3 regions of the Streptomyces sp. NPDC048604 genome follow, and region 2 is predicted to be linked to each of the others. Evidence: riboswitches for the same ligand, from Rfam matches in the RefSeq annotation. Region 2 holds a riboswitch; each other region holds the start of a gene.
The links. Region 2 has a riboswitch for S-adenosylmethionine ahead of thrC (threonine synthase). Riboswitches for the same ligand answer to the same signal wherever they lie in the genome.

Region 1 (5,408 bases), on a different contig from region 2:
TCCGCGCAACGCGCCGACCCGCACCGGCTTCGGCGTCGCGTGGATCACCGCGTACATGATCATGCTCATCGGTGGCGGCAACGACATCTGGGCCACGCACTTCAACCTGTCGATCAACTCGATCACCTGGTTCGTCCGGATCGCGTTCTTCGTCGGCCCGGTCCTCGCCTTCATCGTGACCAAGCGGATCTGCATGGGTCTCCAGCGCCGCGACCACGACAAGGTGCTGCACGGCCGCGAGTCGGGTGTCATCAAGCGCCTGCCGCACGGTGAGTTCGTCGAGGTCCACACCCCGCTCAGCCAGGGCGAGCTGCACCTGCTCACCGCCCACGAGCAGTACGAGCCGGCCGAGCTGCCGCCCGCCGTCGACGAGAACGGCGTCGCGCGCAAGGTCGGCCGCATGGAGAAGCTCCGGGTCAAGCTGAACAAGGGCTACTACGGCGAGGACAGCCAGATCGCGAAGCCCACCGTCGAGGAGTACAAGGAGATCCAGAGCGGCCACGGCCACCACTGATCACCTGACCTGCTCGACCTGAGGTCGCCACGGCGAGAGCCCCGTCCATTCGCTGGACGGGGCTCTTTGCCGTCCCCGGGGATCGATAGGGTGGGAGACACCTTTCCGGTACACCGGCCGGTACGACACCAGGAGCGACCATGAGCGCTGTGACCCCCGCTGGAGGCATCACCACGGCGGACCGCTCCTGGCCCGTCCTGCTGAACGGTCTGCTCGACGGCCGTGACCTCTCCGCCGACGACACCGCCTGGGCGATGGACCTGATCATGCGCGGCGAGGCGACCGACGCCCAGATCGCCGGCTTCATGGTGGCCCTGCGGGCCAAGGGCGAGACCGTGCAGGAGATCACCGGCCTGGTGCGCACCATGTACGCGCACGCCAATGTGATCGAGGTGCCGGGCCCCGCCGTCGACATCGTCGGCACCGGCGGCGACGGCGCGAAGACGGTCAACATCTCCACCATGGCCGCGATCGTGGTGGCCGGCGCCGGCGCGAAGGTCGTCAAGCACGGCAATCGCGCCGCCTCCTCCGCCTCCGGCTCCTCCGACGTCCTGGAGAAGCTCGGCATCAATCTGAACCTCACCCCCCGGCGGGTCGCCGAGGTCGCCGAAGAGGCCGGCATCACCCTCTGCTTCGCGGTGAAGTTCCACCCCTCGCTGCGGCACGTCGCCGCCGCCCGCGGCCAGCTGGGCATCCGCACGACCTTCAATGTGCTCGGCCCGCTGACCAACCCGGCGCAGGTGAAGGCCCAGGCCGTGGGCGTCGCCGACCCGCGCATGGCGCCGATCGTGGCCGGCGTGCTCGCCGAGCGCGGCAACTCCGCCCTGGTGTTCCGCGGCGACGACGGCCTGGACGAGCTGACCACCACGGCCACCTCCCGGGTGTGGGTGGTCCGCGACGGAGCGGTCCGTGAGGAGCGGTTCGACCCGCGCGACGTGGGCATCGAGCTCGTCCCGGTGGACGCGCTGCGCGGCGGGGACGCCTCGTACAACGCCGACGTGGCCCGCCGGCTGCTCGCCGGGGAGACCGGCCCCGTACGCGACGCCGTCCTGCTCAACGCGGCGGCGGCGCTGACCGCCCTGCACCCGGGCGAGGGCACTCTGGCGGAGCAGCTGCGCGCCGGCGTCGCGAAGGCCGCCGAGTCCGTCGACTCCGGGGCGGCACGGCAGGCCCTGGACCGCTGGATCGCCGCCAGCAACGCCTGAACGCCGGTCCGCGCGGCCCCGTCCGGATGACGGACGGGGTTGCGCGGACAGCGAGCGGTGGCATACGTTCGGCCACAGGTCATGAGTGACAGCCTCGAAGCCCCGGCTGGCTGTCCGGCAACCCTCCGTCCGTGGCGGGGTGCCCCGGGTGAAGACCAGGCCGTGGACAGCAAGGTCCACGGCAAGCGCGGACCCCTGCGCGAACCCTGGGGTCCTGGTCCTCAAGGGAGCAGTCTCGTGAGCAAGCGAATGCGATAGGGCCCTCAGGCCCCTTTCCCGCACCCCTTTTCTGCTTTTCCCTCGCACGCCTCCGCGGTGACGCATTCCTGCGTCCGGCCGCGTCGAGGCGTCGAGTTCGCCTGCCTCGTACGGGAGTTCGCCATGTCTGTTGCCGCCGTCGCCACCGCCACCGCCACCGTCGTCTGCGAGCCGCTGCCCGTCCTCGGCCGGGACGTCACCGTTCCGCTCGTCACCGGCGGGGAGGTCGCGTACGCCGCGCTCGACTACGCCGCCAGCGCCCCGGCCCTGCAGCGGGTGTGGGACGACGTCGCCGCCTACGCCCCGTACTACGGCAGCGTGCACCGCGGCGCCGGGTACCTCTCGCAACTCTCCACCGACCTGTTCGAGAACAGCCGGGCCACGGTCGCCGAGTTCCTCGACTGCCGGGACGGCGACCAGGTCGTCTTCACCCGCTCCACCACCGACTCGCTCAACCTGCTCGCCGCCGTACTGCCCGCAGACTGCCAGGTGTTCGTCTTCGAGACCGAGCACCACGCCTCCCTGCTGCCCTGGCACGACAAGCGCGTCACGTACCTCGACGCCCCGCGCACCCCGCAGCAGGCCGTCGACACCCTGGAGCGCGCCCTCGCCGACCGGGACCCCCACGGTCCGGCCCTGGTGTGCGTGACCGGCGCGTCCAACGTCACCGGCGAGCTGTGGCCGGTGCGCGAACTGGCCGCCGCGGCCCATGCGCACGGCGCCCGGATCGTCCTCGACGCCGCGCAGCTCGCCCCCCACCACAAGGTGTCCGTGCGCGAACTGGACGTGGACTGGGTCGCGTTCTCCGGCCACAAGCTGTACGCGCCCTTCGGCTCCGGCGTCCTCGCCGGCCGTGCCGACTGGCTCCAGGCCGCGGAGCCGTACCTCGCCGGCGGCGGCGCGTCCCGCACGGTCGCCCGGCGCGCCGACGGCGGGGTGCACGTCGAGTGGCACACCACCGCCGCCCGGCACGAGGCGGGCTCGCCCAACGTCATCGGCGTCCACGCCATCGCCGCCGCCTGCAAGGCGCTCACCGAGGCCGGCTTCGACACCCTCGTCGCCCGCGAGCAGCACCTGATCGACACCGTCCGCGCCGGCCTCGCCGAGGTGCCCGAGGTGAAGGTGCTCTCCCTGTTCGGCGACGACGCGCCCCGGGTCGGGGTGATCTCGTTCGTCGTCGAGGGCTGGAACAGCTCGCACTTCGCCGCCGCGCTCTCCGCCGAGTACGGCATCGGCGTCCGCGACGGCCTGTTCTGCGCCCATCCGCTCGTGCGCACCCTGCTGGGCAGCGACCCGCAGGACGTCGGCGAGTGCGGCGCGCCGGAGGCCGAGCCGGGTGTGGGGGTCCCCCCGGCCGAAGGCTGGGGGAGGTCGCTCAACGCGATCCGGGTGAGCTTCGGGGCCGGGACGCCGGACGAGCACGTGGAGCGGTTCGTCGGCGCGGTGAAGGAGCTGGTCCGCGACGGCGCCCGGTGGAAGTACCGCACCGAGGACGGCCGCTGCGTCCCCGACCGCGGCTGATCGCCACTCGTACGGGTGAAGGGGGTCCCTGCGGGGACCCCCTTCGTTCTTTTGTGGCTGTGCGGCCTGTCCTACGACTCCAGGCCGATGGCGAAGGCCGCCTCCAGGTCGTGCTGGGAGTACGTGCGGAACGCGACGTGCGTGTCCGTGGCCTCGACGCCGGGGATCTTGCTGATGCTGCCGGGGATCACGTCCGCCAGATCGTCGTGCCGGGCCACCCTGACCATGGCGATCAGGTCGTATGTGCCGGTGACCGAGAAGACCTCGCTGACGCTGTCCAGCGCGGCGATCGACTCCGCGATCTCGGGGATGCGGTCCACGCTGGTCTTGATGAGCACGATCGCGGTGATCATGGCTGGCGTTCTCCCTCGGTCGCCGCGGCTGGAGGCTTCACCCTATCTCTCCTGGCGAAGCGGCCCCATGCGTAGAGGAAGCCGAGTGCGAAGCCCACCACGTGCGCCAGATACGCCACGCCCGGACCGGGCCCGGCGGCGCGGGCCGCGAGCCACTGCAGCACGAACCAGAAGACCAGCACGATCCAGGCCGGGAAGCGCAGCGGCAGGAACAGCAGGAAGGGGAACAGGCTGGTCACCCGGGCCCGCGGGAAGAGGAACAGGAACGCCCCGAGCACCGCCGAGATCGCCCCGGACGCCCCGACCAGGGTCTGCTCGCTGGTCGCGTGCGCGGCCGCGTAGGCCAGCAGCGCGAGATAGCCGCAGCCGAGATAGAAGAGCAGGAACTCCAGCCGGCCCATCCGCTCCTCCGCCATCGCGCCGAAGACGGACAGGAAGAGCATGTTGCCCAGCAGGTGGAGCCAGCTGCCGTGCACGAACAGCGCGGTCAGCGGGGTGAGCAGGGTGTGCGGCTCGCTGCTCATCAGCTCCGCGGGGACCACGCCCCAGCGGCGGAACCAGTCGCTCTGCGCGGCAAGCAACCGGTCGCCGGTCCCGTACGCCGGGTTGAACCCGGAGACCGGGCCGATCAGGAAGACCAGGCAGCAGGCGGCGATCAGGCCGTACGTCATCGCCGGTCCGTGCACCGCGCCGCGTGCCGTCGTCCGCCAGTCGATCATGCACAGATCATGGCGTAACCGGACCGAGCGGGACAGAGCGCCTCGCCGCGTCGCCCCGGACCCGTGCCGGAGACCCGCTCCGGGGGTGCCGGGGGAGACTAGGGTGACGGGCAGTACTTCCGCAGTTCGACGGCGCACCGCGGGATCCTCGACACGAACAGGAAGAAGGACGGCACGATGACGACGGTTCCCCAGCCGACCGCCGAGACCCGCTGGCGCTGCACCCTCTGCGGCAACCTGACCCGCTTCGACGTGACCCGCTCCTCGAAGGTCGTCGAGTACGTCCATCTAGACCTGGCCGGGGAGCCCACCGTGGAGGAGCGCGAGGTGCTCAGTGAGACCATCGAGTCGGTCCGCTGCCGCTGGTGCAACGCGGTGGACCAGATCGAACTGGTGGACAGGCCGGGTACGGCTTCCTGAGGCACGGCGCGGACGACGATGAGGTGACGGAACGTGGAGCAGCCCGCACGGGACGGTGAGCCGGCCGGTGCGGCGGGCGACGCCGCCGAGGCGCTCGACCGACCGCTGCCGGAGGGCGTGCGGCGGAGGGTCGTCGCGCTGGTCGCCGACGCCTTCGGCGAGCTGACGGTCGCCGAGCTCCCGTCCGCCCTGCGGCAGTACGCGCGTTTCACGCCCAGTCGCCGCGCCAAGTTCGCCGGTACGGCGATGGCCGCCGCCCTGGAGACCGACGCGCTGTTCCGGCAGCGGATCGGCGAGCGGCTCAAGGAGGCCGAGCCGGAGCTGGCCGCGGCCGTCGAGTCCGGCAGCCCTCCGGCCGCCGCCGACCCGGTGGACGTGGCCGCGGCCGCGTACGTACTGCGGCCGGCCGGCTGGGTGA
Region 2 (5,408 bases):
TCTGCCCGATCCTCGTAAGCACTCTCACTGGGAGAGTGCTAACGCCAATGATTAGCACTCGACCCAGGCGAGTGCAAGCGCCTCTCGGGGATCGGGCCGGTCGTCGCCACCCGCTGTACGCACGCACGAGGGGCCCGCATCCTGGTGGATGCGGGCCCCTCGAACGAAGTGCGTCGGTGGCCGATCGCGCCGCGGTCAGACGGCGAGCTTGACCATGTCGGCCTGCGGGCCCTTCTGGCCCTGCGAGATCTCGAACTCGACCCGCTGCCCCTCTTCGAGGGTGCGGTAGCCGTCCATCTGAATCGCGCTGTAGTGGACGAAAACATCCGCACCACCGTCGACCGCGATGAAGCCGTAGCCCTTCTCCGCGTTGAACCACTTGACGGTGCCCTGAGCCATGCCTAACTCCCCTATTACTGGCCCTTGCGCGGGACCGCACTTCGCGGACCCGGGTCAGACCCTGCGCCGGAACGCGTCGACCGCGGCTGAATGTATCTGCCCAACTGCCCTCTGCAACAGGTCAATCGGACGAGAAATCTGAGCGAACGAGAAAGGAGAATTGCGGAGATTTCCTTGATTTCCTGGGCAAGTCGGGCCCGGGAAAAGGCGCAAAAAGTACACATCGCGCGAGCACATTGGCTGCTTCTTGTCGCATGCGGGCGCATTCTCATATGCGGTCGGCATGAGCAGCGGAGGGGACTTCCCCAACTCTACCGCGCTCAACCATGCAGAATTGCCCCCTCCGTTTCTTGACGGAGGGGGCAATTGGGATACCGCGGGTAACGCGTGGAGCGCGTCAGCAGCCTCCGGCACTGTGCTCGATGGTCAGCCTCCGGCGACGGCCGGGATGATCGAGACGCCCGCGCCGTCCGGCGTGACCGTCTCCAGGCCCTGCTCGAAGCGGACGTCGTCGTCGTTGACGTACACGTTGACGAAACGGCGCAGCTTGCCCTGGTCGTCGAGGACGCGGGCGGCGATGCCGGTGTGGTTCTTCTCCAGGTCCGCGATGACCTCGGCGAGGGTCGTGCCCTCGGCCGGGACCTCGGACTGCCCGCCCGTGTAGGTGCGCAGGATGGTGGGGATGCGGACGTTGACGCTCATGCGTACTCCCTTTCAGTGGGCCAGGCCGGCGTCGCGGAACGCGTCCAGGCTCGGGCGGATGACGGCGGTCGCCTGAGAGGTCTCGGCCACCGCGTCGAGGGTCTTGAGGCCGTCGCCGGTGTTGAGGACCACCGTCGTCAGCGTGGGGTCGAGGACGCCGGCCTCTACGAGCTTCTTGGTCACGCCGACGGTCACGCCGCCCGCGGTCTCGGCGAAGATGCCCTCGGTGCGGGCGAGCAGCTTGATGGCGTCCACGACCTGCTCGTCGTTCACGTCCTCCACGGCGCCGCCGGTGCGGCGGGCGATGTCGAGGACGTACGGGCCGTCGGCCGGGTTGCCGATGGCGAGGGACTTGGCGATGGTGTTCGGCTTCTGCGGGCGGACCACGTCGTGGCCGGCCTTGAAGGCGGCCGAGACCGGGGAGCAGCCCTCGGCCTGGGCGCCGAAGATCTTGTACGGCTTGTCCTCGACCAAGCCGAGCTTGATCAGCTCCTGCAGACCCTTGTCGATCTTGGTGAGCTGGGAGCCGGAGGCGATCGGGATGACGAGCTGGTCCGGCAGCCGCCAGCCGAGCTGCTCGCAGATCTCGTACGCAAGCGTCTTGGAGCCCTCGGCGTAGTACGGCCGCAGGTTGACGTTGACGAAGCCCCAGCCCTCGCCCAGCGGGTCGCCGATGAGCTCGGAGCAGAAGCGGTTGACGTCGTCGTAGTTGCCCTCGATGCCGACGAGTTCGCCGCCGTAGACCGCGGCCATGACGACCTTGCCCTGCTCCAGGTCGTGCGGGATGAACACGCAGGAGCGGAAGCCGGCGCGGGCGGCCGCGGCGCCGACGGCGCCGGCCAGGTTGCCGGTGGAGGAGCAGGACAGGGTGGTGAACCCGAAGGCGCGGGCGGCCTCCAGGGCCTGGGCGACGACGCGGTCCTTGAAGGAGTGCGTCGGGTTGCCGGAGTCGTCCTTGACGAACAGCTTGCCCGGCTCGACGCCGAGGGCGGCGGCGAGGTTGTCGGCCTGGACGAGCTTGGTCCAGCCGGGGTTCAGATTGGGCTTGTCGGCGACGCCGGCCGGGACGGGCAGCAGCGGGGCGTAGCGCCAGATGTTGGCGGGGCCGGCCTCGATCTGCTTGCGCAGCGCCTCGGGGTCGCCGGCGGGAAGGTCGTACGCGACTTCGAGCGGTCCGAAACACAGCTCACAGGCGAAGATCGGGCCGAGCGCGAACCGCTCGCCGCACTCGCGACAGGAGAGGCCGGTCGCGGGACCGAGATCGACCGAATTCTGGGTGGTTGCAACCGTCTGTACAGCCATGGAGGCGAGGCCCTTTCTCCTCATCTTCCTCATGGCGCATTTCGCCATGAGACGGATTTGGCACCTTCCCTAGCCGGGAGCCTCGCGGTCGCACGACGGCGACGGAGAACCGACTGGAGGGTTGCCGGGGCTTCAACGGGCCGTTTCCCTCTGCCCCTCTGGATGAGCGGTATTCGATTGTGGAACGCGGTCGGGACCCCGACATGCACCGGGCCGCTGCGTTGTTCAAGACTGTAACCGAAGGCGCGGACGGTTGAGATAGTCGTCCGAACCGCGAGATGGATCACAGACCGCAGCAACTGGGGAGTAACCGACGTGCTGGATGAAGTGGAGCGCTGGCTGGGCAGGCGCTCCTGGTCGGTGGCCGACCGGCCGATGGAGCAGATCCTGGCGGCCAAGCGGTCGACGACGGTGAGCGTGGTGCTGCCGGCGCTGAACGAGGAGGCCACGGTCGGCGACATCGTGTCCGTCATCCGCCGCGAACTGATGTCCGAAGCGGTCCCGCTGGTCGACGAGCTGGTGGTGGTGGACTCCGGGTCCACCGACCGTACGGCACAGGTGGCCGCGGCGGCGGGCGCGCGGGTGGTGGCGCGGGACGCGATCCTGCCGCGGATCCCGGCGCTGCCCGGCAAGGGCGAGGTGCTGTGGCGCTCGCTGCTGGCGACCGGCGGGGACGTGGTCTGCTTCGTGGACGCGGACCTGCGGGACTTCTCCGCGGACTTCGTCTCGGGGATCGTGGGCCCGCTGCTCACGGACCCGGACGTGGAGTTCGTCAAGGCGATGTACGACCGGCCGCTCGGGGACGCCCCCGGGCAGGGCGGCCGGGTGACGGAGCTGGTGGCGCGGCCGCTGCTCAACCTGCACTGGCCGCAGCTGGCCGGCTTCGTGCAGCCGCTGGGCGGCGAGTACGCGGCGCGGCGCACGCTGCTCGAGCGGCTGCCGTTCCCGGTGGGGTACGGGGTGGAGCTGGGGCTCCTGGTGGACGCGCTGCACACGGTGGGCCTGGATGCGCTGGCGCAGGTGGACGTGGGGGTGCGCAAGCACCGTCACCAGGGCGGTCAGGCGCTGGGCCGGATGGCGGCGGCGATCTACCGGACGGCGCAGGTCCGGCTGTCGCGCGGGCACCTGGTGCGGCCGGTGCTGACGCAGTTCGAGCGGGCCGAGGACGGCGCGCCGGGGTTCGTGCCGCGGACGTATCCGGTCGACACCGAGGAGCGGCCGCCGATGGCGGAGATCGCGGAGTACGCGCGCAGGCGCGTGGCGTAGCGGGCGTGGCGTAGCCGGGGCGCGCGGGGGCGGGTGACTAGATTCCGTTTTCATGCGATTTACACAATTCACGCAGTTGACGATGGAAGTCGGTGGGCGCGCAGGAGAGCGGCTGTGGCTGCTCGGGGGCCTGGTCCTCGCCCTGGGCGCCACCGGCGTCGTGGCGCGGGCGGCGGCCCGGGCGCGGCGGGACCGGTGACCGGTTGTCGCCACCCTGTCCGGGCGTACGTTTGAGCGGTTCCGGGACGGGCTAGGTTCGCCACATGGCCACTGTTCTCGTCGCCTCCAACCGCGGTCCGGTCAGCTACGTCCGCCGGGACGACGGCGCGCTCGACGCCCGGCGGGGCGGCGGCGGGCTGGTGTCCGGCCTGAGCGCGGTCTCCGCGGAGGACAGCCTGTGGGTCTGCGCGGCGCTGAGCGAGGGCGACCGGGAGGCGGTGCGCCGGGGCGTCGGCGAGACGGGCGTCCGGATGCTGGACATCGATCCGGCCGTGTACGACGACGCGTACAACGGGATCGCGAACTCGGTGCTGTGGTTCCTCCACCACCACCTGTACGACATCCCGCGCGAGCCGGTCTTCGACGCGGAGTTCCGCCGCCGCTGGGAGTCGTACCGCGCCTACAACCGCGCTTTCGCCGAGGCGCTGGCGGAGGCGGCGGACGAGGGCGCCTGCGTGCTGGTGCAGGACTACCACCTGGCCCTCGTCCCCGGGCAGCTGCGGGAGCTCCGCCCCGATCTGCGCATCGGCCACTTCACGCACACGCCCTGGGCCTCGGCGGACTATCTGCGGATGCTGCCGGCGGACATCCGCGAGGAGCTGCTGCAGGGGATGCTCGGGGCGGACGAGCTGGGCTTCCACACGACGAGGTGGGCGGACGCGTTCGTGGCGTGCGCGCGCCTCGACGACGAGACGCGGACGCCCCGGGTGCGGGCCTACCCGCTCGGCGTCGACGCCGAGGACCTGCGGGCGCTGGCGTACCGGCCGGAGGTGGACGAGCGGCTCGCGCGGCTGCGCGAGGAGATCGGCGACCGCCGGACGATCGCCCGCGTCGACCGCACGGAGCTGTCCAAGAACATCCTGCGCGGCCTGCTCGCCTACCGGGAGCTGCTGACCGTCCGGCCCGAGTGGCGGGGCCGGGTCGTCCACCTGGCCTCGGCGTACCCCTCGCGGCAGGACCTGGAGGCGTACCGCTCGTACACGGCGGCGGTGACCGAGCTGGCGGAGCGGATCAACGAGGAGTTCGGCACGGCGGACTGGCAGCCCGTGCTCGTCTCCGTCCAGGACGACTTCACGCGCTCGCTCGCGGTGTACCGCATGGCGGACGTGGCCCTGGTCAACCCGGTCCGCGACGGCATGAACCTGGTGGCCAAGGAGATACCGGTGGTCTCCGAGGCGGGCTGCGCCCTGGTCCTCTCGGAGGGCGCGGGAGCGTACGAGGAGCTGCGCGAGGACGCGCTGACGGTGAACCCGTACGACGTGACGCAGACCGCGGAGGCCCTGCACAAGGCCCTCACGATGCCCGCGGCGGAGCGCGCCGACCGTACGAAGCGCCTGGCCGCCGCAGCGACCGCCCTGCCACCCCAACGCTGGTTCCTCACCCAACTGGAGGCCCTGCGCGCCCTGCCGCAGGCGTAAGCCGCCCGGCGGTAGCCCCCGCCCTGCGAACGGATGATGCCGCAGAATCTTCCGTTCCGGCCTCTCCTCGCCGCGGTCCTTCTCGTGTCAGACTCTGCCGCG
Region 3 (5,408 bases), on a different contig from region 2:
ATCACCCCATCTGCCCATCAGGCCGGGCCAGAGCAGGCCGAACTCGAAGGAGAGCACGGTGCCGGTGACGATGCCGAGCGCGAACTGCACCGCCATGACGGCCGACCAGCGCCGCGCCAGAAGCAGGGCCGTGGCGTCCTTGCGGCGCAGTCCGCGGTAGTGCATGACCAGGGTGATGAAGGGGAAGGCCACGCCCAGGGGCACCAGGATGATGTGGGACGCCAGAGTGAAGGCCATGAGCTCCCGGGCGGGCAGCAGTTGGGCCGGGGCATCCGCCAGCAGGTGGAACGAGGTGGACATACGCGCTTTCGCTGTCGATGACGTCTGGGAACAGGGTCAGCCGCCGGTGGCGAAGCCCGGGAAGAGGGTCATCCCGCCGTCGACGTACAGGGTGGTCCCCACGACGTAGTCCATGAGGTCGGAGGAGAGCGCGACCACGGCGTTGGCGATGTCGTCGGGGTCGCCGATCCGGTCGTACGGGATCAGCCTCAGCAGGTCCTCGCGGGCCTCGGCCGTCTCCCAGGCAGCACGGTTGATCGGCGTCTTGATCGCCCCCGGGGCGACCGCGTTCACCCGGATCTTCTCCGGTGCTAGCTCCTGGGCCAGTGTCTGCATCATCATCTGCACGCCACCCTTGGAGGACGCGTAGTTGACGTGCCCCGCCCACGGGATGATCTGGTGCACCGAGCTCATGCAGACGATCTTCCCGGCGGCGCGGGACACGGAGGGGACCACGCCGCGGCGCCGGAATTCCTTGGCGGCCTCCCGCGCGCACAGGAACTGACCGGTGAGATTGACGTCGATGACCTTCTGCCACTGGGCGAGCGTCATGTCGGCGAGCCGGGCGTCGCGCTGAAGTCCCGCGTTGGCGACCAGGACGTCGATGGTCCCGAACTCCTCGACCATCCGGTCCATCATCGCGGTGACCTGGTCCTCCTGGGACACGTCCGCCTCGTACGCCGCAGCGCGCACCCCGAACGAAGTGATCTCCTCGACCACTTCCTCGGCGGCCTCACGGCCCGACACGTAGTTCACGACCACGTCGGCACCGGCTCGACCCAGGCCGATGGCCGTGGCCTTGCCGATGCCCGAGTTGGCTCCGGTGACCAGCGCCTTCTGGCCCCGTAGCAGACGTGCGGGGACCACACCCTGCGGTGCTTCCGTGGCGGAACCCATCGATGCCCTGCCTCCTCGTCGCCCCCCGGCTGTAGTGGGCCGGGCACGGAGGTCACAGAATCACCGGCCGGGGCAGTCGACGTGCAGCGGGACCCCGAGTTGCGCCGTTGAGCCGAGCAGCTTCGTCCGATCGGACCAGCGGCCCGTTGGTCTCAGCCCAGCCGGGCCAATGTCGGCGACCGCCCTAGGTTGCCTGGTTTGTCGTCCCGCGCAGGTTCGCTCGGATGTGTGCCAGTGCCTCCACGGCAGGCAGATGCGTCAGGCCCTCCGTAAGGGGGAGATGCGAGGGGCAGAACCACTCGCAGTGCTCCGGGTGACCGGTCCAGTCATCCGGATACGTCCTTGTGGGCTGGAAGTACACGAGGGTGAAGTCCCCGTACTCGAAGTCCGAATGCTGGTACGGAACAAGGCATATGGCGCAGAACGGCGGCTTCATCGGGCGCTCGCATTCTCTGACGGGTCGACACCTGACGTCGCGCACGGTAGCCGACCGCGGGCGAAGGTCGAGCCGGAGCCCGATCTCGTGGACAGAGCCGCCCCGAGGGCCTGGCGACAGGCCGAACGTTTGACTGGCGGCGCAGCGGGTCGGCCGACTGAGGAGGCAGTTGTCGGGAGACATGTCGGCGATTTTGTCGTTCCGAAGGAGTTCGCGTCGCCACCGGTCGCCGCGAGCCCAGGGTCGTGGACAGGCGTGTCATCAGCCGGCCCACGCTCAGGAGTGGCAGACGGCCTCGGTGAGGCGGTCGGCCGCGTCGACGGCGGCCTTCGCGAGCCGCGCGCCGGGGTGTCGGGTGAGGCGTTGGATCGGGCCGGTGATCGTGACGGCGGCCACGACACGCCGGGACGGGTCGCGGACCGGCGCGGAAACGGAGGCCAGTCCGGGTTCACGCTCGCCGATCGACTGGGCCCAGCCTCGCCGCCGCACGCTGCTGAGGGCGGCGGCCGTGAAGCGAGCACCTCGCAGACCCTGGTAGAAGCGCTCGGGTTCCTCCCAGGCCAGCAGGATCTGGGCAGCGGAACCGACCTTCATCGGGAGTGCGGAGCCGACCGGCACGATGTCACGCAGGCCGGCCATACGCTCGGCGGTGGCGATGCAGACGCGCGTCTCACCCTGGCGGCGGTAGAGCTGGGCGCTTTCGCCGGTGGTGTCCCGCAGGGAGGTGAGTACCGGGCCGGCCGCGGCCATCAGGCGGTCCTCGCCCGCGGCGGCCGAGAGTTCGGCGAGCCGAGGGCCGAGGACGAAGCGGCCCTCGACGTCCCTGGCGACCAGACGGTGGTGTTCGAGCGCCATGGCGAGTCGATGGGCCGTGGGCCGAGCCAAGCCGGTGGCGGCGACCAGTTCCGCCAGAGAGGCCGGGCCCGACGCCAGCGCACCGAGGATCACATCGGTCTTGTCGAGGACGCCGACGCCACTGGAAATATCCGAAATGTCCATGAAGGGTTGTGCTCCAGTCTCGAACCGCGAGCCATGACTCGCGGCGACCTCACCCGGGGGAGGGGCAGGGGTTGTCAGCGGGGAAGGGCCGAAGCGGTCGGCCGATATGCCGCGGCGATCACGAGACGGATACGCGGAGAGCCCGAGGTGGACAGATCTTGGGCGAAGGGCAGCTTTGAGAGCACCGTGTCTCCTCATCTTTTCCCGCGCCACGGTGGCGCAGGCCGGAGTTGGCACTGATCCCGACCACACGGCGCGCACATCGAGCGCCGAGTCGACCGGGGAGTTGCCGGGGCTTCGTAGGGCCGGTCCCTCCACCCCTCTGGATGATTCGCGACGAACCATACAAGACTCCCGGAGCTACCTGCCAACGGCTTCCAGGAGGCGCTGGGTGGTCCCGGTGTGGCGTTGCGCGCGAGGCGAGCGGGCCGAAGGATGCCTGCAGCATGCAGTGCCGCGTTGCTGCGCGACGTGACCTCGATGCCGCCCGCCCTGGAGGTCGTCGTCCTGATGGGCCACAAGGCGCAGGCAGGCCGGGCGGCCTGCCAGTAGCAGTACGCGCCCAAGGCCCACATGCTGCCTGAAGTGCCGTTTGATGGCGATCGGGATGGATCAAGATCACCATGGCGGTGCAGTCCCTCGTCTCCCTGCTCATCCTGGGGCCCGGCCGTCGCTCGCGCTGTCGATGTCCTCACCTGAAACGCATGGAACGGAAGGGCCGGCTCACCCCTGCCGCGGACTGCGGACGGCGTCTCCGGCGTCCGTCGGCGGACCAGAGCCCGGCCGGGAACGAGGTACCCGGCCGGGGTGGCGCGGCGTCAGTTCCTGGGGCACTGCTTCCACGCGAGGTGGTAGACGGTGCTGATGTCGCCGTCGGTGGAGTCCATGGTCATGTAGCTCGTGGTGGCCGGGTTCGACGTGCCGGCGTCCACCCGGAGCTCGGTGTTGATGTTGAAGTTCCGCTGGACACCGCAGGGCGCCCACACCAGCTGCGCCCAGTCGGTGTCATCGGTGGCCTGCCAGTTGTCCTCGTACGGGCCTCGGAAGGCGTGCGTCCGGGATGCGGTGCTCGGCGAGCCCTGGAAGTAGTACGAAGCCTTCTCGGTGCTGGTCGCACCGGGCTGGAGCGACGCGTAGCCGCGGTAGTCGGCGCTGGCGATCGCGTAGGTGAAGCCCTGGGGCACGTGCACCACAAGGTTGAGCTGACAGTTCCTGCGGGCGGCTGTGGGGGAGGAGTTGCCGCCCGCCTGCGCCAGGTACTCGCTGTAGGTGACAGTGAAGGCGGTGTTGTCCTCGGATACGGCGATGGCGGCGGTGCCCAGGGGGCAGCCGGAGCCGTTCACCGTGGCGATGTCGATGACGATCCTGTCCGGGGGCGGGTCGGCGATCGACGAGGGGCCCGCCTGTGCGGGCAGGGCCGAGGCGAACAGGGCGGTGACCGCTCCGCTCACCATTAAGGAGCCTCTCATGGTTCTCCCATCCAGTGCTTCCATGCCGGGCGAGCGCGGGCGCACGGGGGCGCCTGGTCGCGGGGCGGGGGGTGCGGCGCGCCACAGAGGCGGGCGGCCGTCCTGGACTTACTGCGGTGGGTCGAGGCGCTGGTCGTGCGGAAGGGGTGGTGCAGCCGGCAACTGTTGAACTATCATGCACATGCCAGATGTGCGCCTCGAGTGCCCCGCCGGTACCAACGGGGGTGCTCGAATGCTAGATGCGCGAGCGTGCAAGGGCAGGGCGGCCCCCGGCCAACAATCGCCCCGCGAACGACCCTTCTTTGGCTCGGAACAGCGGGTGGTGCCGCAGGCCCCGGGCATCCCACTGGAGCTGTCTGCAGGTCCGTGGGGCGTCAGAAGGTGATGACGCCGGCAAGGGCTCGGCTGCCGACCGGGTCGAGCACGGTCTCGTAGGGCGTGCCGTCCGGATGAAGTCGTCCGGGGCGTAGTCGGCGACGTGATCCGCGTTTCTCGTACTGCACACGCCGGTCACCTCCGCGCCGGGCGCCTTGGCGATCTGGACAGCGGCCGAAGGCGAGGATCCGGGGCACGGACTTCGCCGGCCCGGTCAACTCCTCGATCAAGTTGCCGAGATGTGCACGCGACAGTCCCGTGAAGGCAGAAGGCGACAGGGCCGTACGCGCCCACCGAAACGACACCTTCAGTGAACCTACGGCCCTGTTCACGTGACGGCCGGACGCCTCGCTGATCGGACGCAACCGACGAAGAGCTGGACACCGCCACTGTGACCGTCCTGACGATCAGGCCGAGTCGGGTAGCCCCTCAGTCCTTGGGGTCGCGCAGGCCGACGCAGTCAAGGGCCCAAAAGACCTCTGAGTAGACGAAGGTGCCCGTCATCCACGGCTCGTGAGCCGACAACCGGGCAACCTGAAACGCGGCTTCAGGGATACGCAGCGACGGCGAACGGAAGCCCAACGCGCCTGCGCCTTCGAAGCCGCGCGTGCCGTAGTAGCGCGGCGAACCCTCCAGGAACACCAACGGCACACCCTCGCTGTCGGCCGCCTCGAGGGCGTGGGCGATGAGCTGCGTACCGATGCCCTGACGCTGGAACTCCGGGACCACGCCCAGCGGTGACAGCGACAGGACGTCCACGATCCGGCGCGGAGCATCCAACCGCGTCGCGCTCAGCAGGACATGCCCGACGACCCGGTCATCGACGACGGCGACAAAGGACATCGGCGCCAGCGCAGCCTCCGCAACGCGAAGTGCTTCCACGAGCCCGGGAACCCGATCGCTGTCACCGAAGGCGCGCGTATGAACCTCGCGCACGTCTCGGTGATCGTCAG

Region 1: it holds a riboswitch for S-adenosylmethionine, as region 2 does, so the genes downstream of both, ACGFMM_RS29705 (aminotransferase class V-fold PLP-dependent enzyme) here and thrC (threonine synthase) in region 2, are expected to answer to the same signal.
Region 3: it holds a riboswitch for S-adenosylmethionine, as region 2 does, so the genes downstream of both, ACGFMM_RS31145 (IclR family transcriptional regulator) here and thrC (threonine synthase) in region 2, are expected to answer to the same signal.

Annotation. Positions count from the first base shown of each region.
Region 1 covers NZ_JBICVX010000017.1:93,609-99,016, forward strand. Annotated here, with positions in the region: gene ACGFMM_RS29695 (cytochrome bc complex cytochrome b subunit) at 1-514, shown strand, start outside; gene trpD (anthranilate phosphoribosyltransferase) at 655-1,719, shown strand; SAM riboswitch class IV at 1,797-1,913, shown strand; gene ACGFMM_RS29705 (aminotransferase class V-fold PLP-dependent enzyme) at 2,101-3,498, shown strand; gene ACGFMM_RS29710 (Lrp/AsnC family transcriptional regulator) at 3,570-3,851, opposite strand; gene ACGFMM_RS29715 (rhomboid family intramembrane serine protease) at 3,848-4,570, opposite strand; gene ACGFMM_RS29720 (hypothetical protein) at 4,748-4,990, shown strand; gene ACGFMM_RS29725 (NYN domain-containing protein) at 5,024-5,408, shown strand, end outside.
Region 2 covers NZ_JBICVX010000003.1:447,114-452,521, forward strand. Annotated here, with positions in the region: gene ACGFMM_RS08660 (cold-shock protein) at 196-399, opposite strand; gene ACGFMM_RS08665 (MoaD/ThiS family protein) at 826-1,101, opposite strand; gene thrC (threonine synthase) at 1,114-2,403, opposite strand; SAM riboswitch class I at 2,421-2,572, opposite strand; gene ACGFMM_RS08675 (glucosyl-3-phosphoglycerate synthase) at 2,719-3,669, shown strand; gene ACGFMM_RS08680 (hypothetical protein) at 3,746-3,868, shown strand; gene ACGFMM_RS08685 (trehalose-6-phosphate synthase) at 3,933-5,306, shown strand.
Region 3 covers NZ_JBICVX010000019.1:106,855-112,262, forward strand. Annotated here, with positions in the region: gene ACGFMM_RS31135 (cytochrome ubiquinol oxidase subunit I) at 1-300, opposite strand, end outside; gene ACGFMM_RS31140 (SDR family oxidoreductase) at 337-1,176, opposite strand; gene ACGFMM_RS31145 (IclR family transcriptional regulator) at 1,889-2,611, opposite strand; SAM riboswitch class I at 2,803-2,944, opposite strand; gene ACGFMM_RS31150 (DUF4360 domain-containing protein) at 3,430-4,080, opposite strand; gene ACGFMM_RS31155 (GNAT family N-acetyltransferase) at 4,885-5,408, opposite strand, start outside.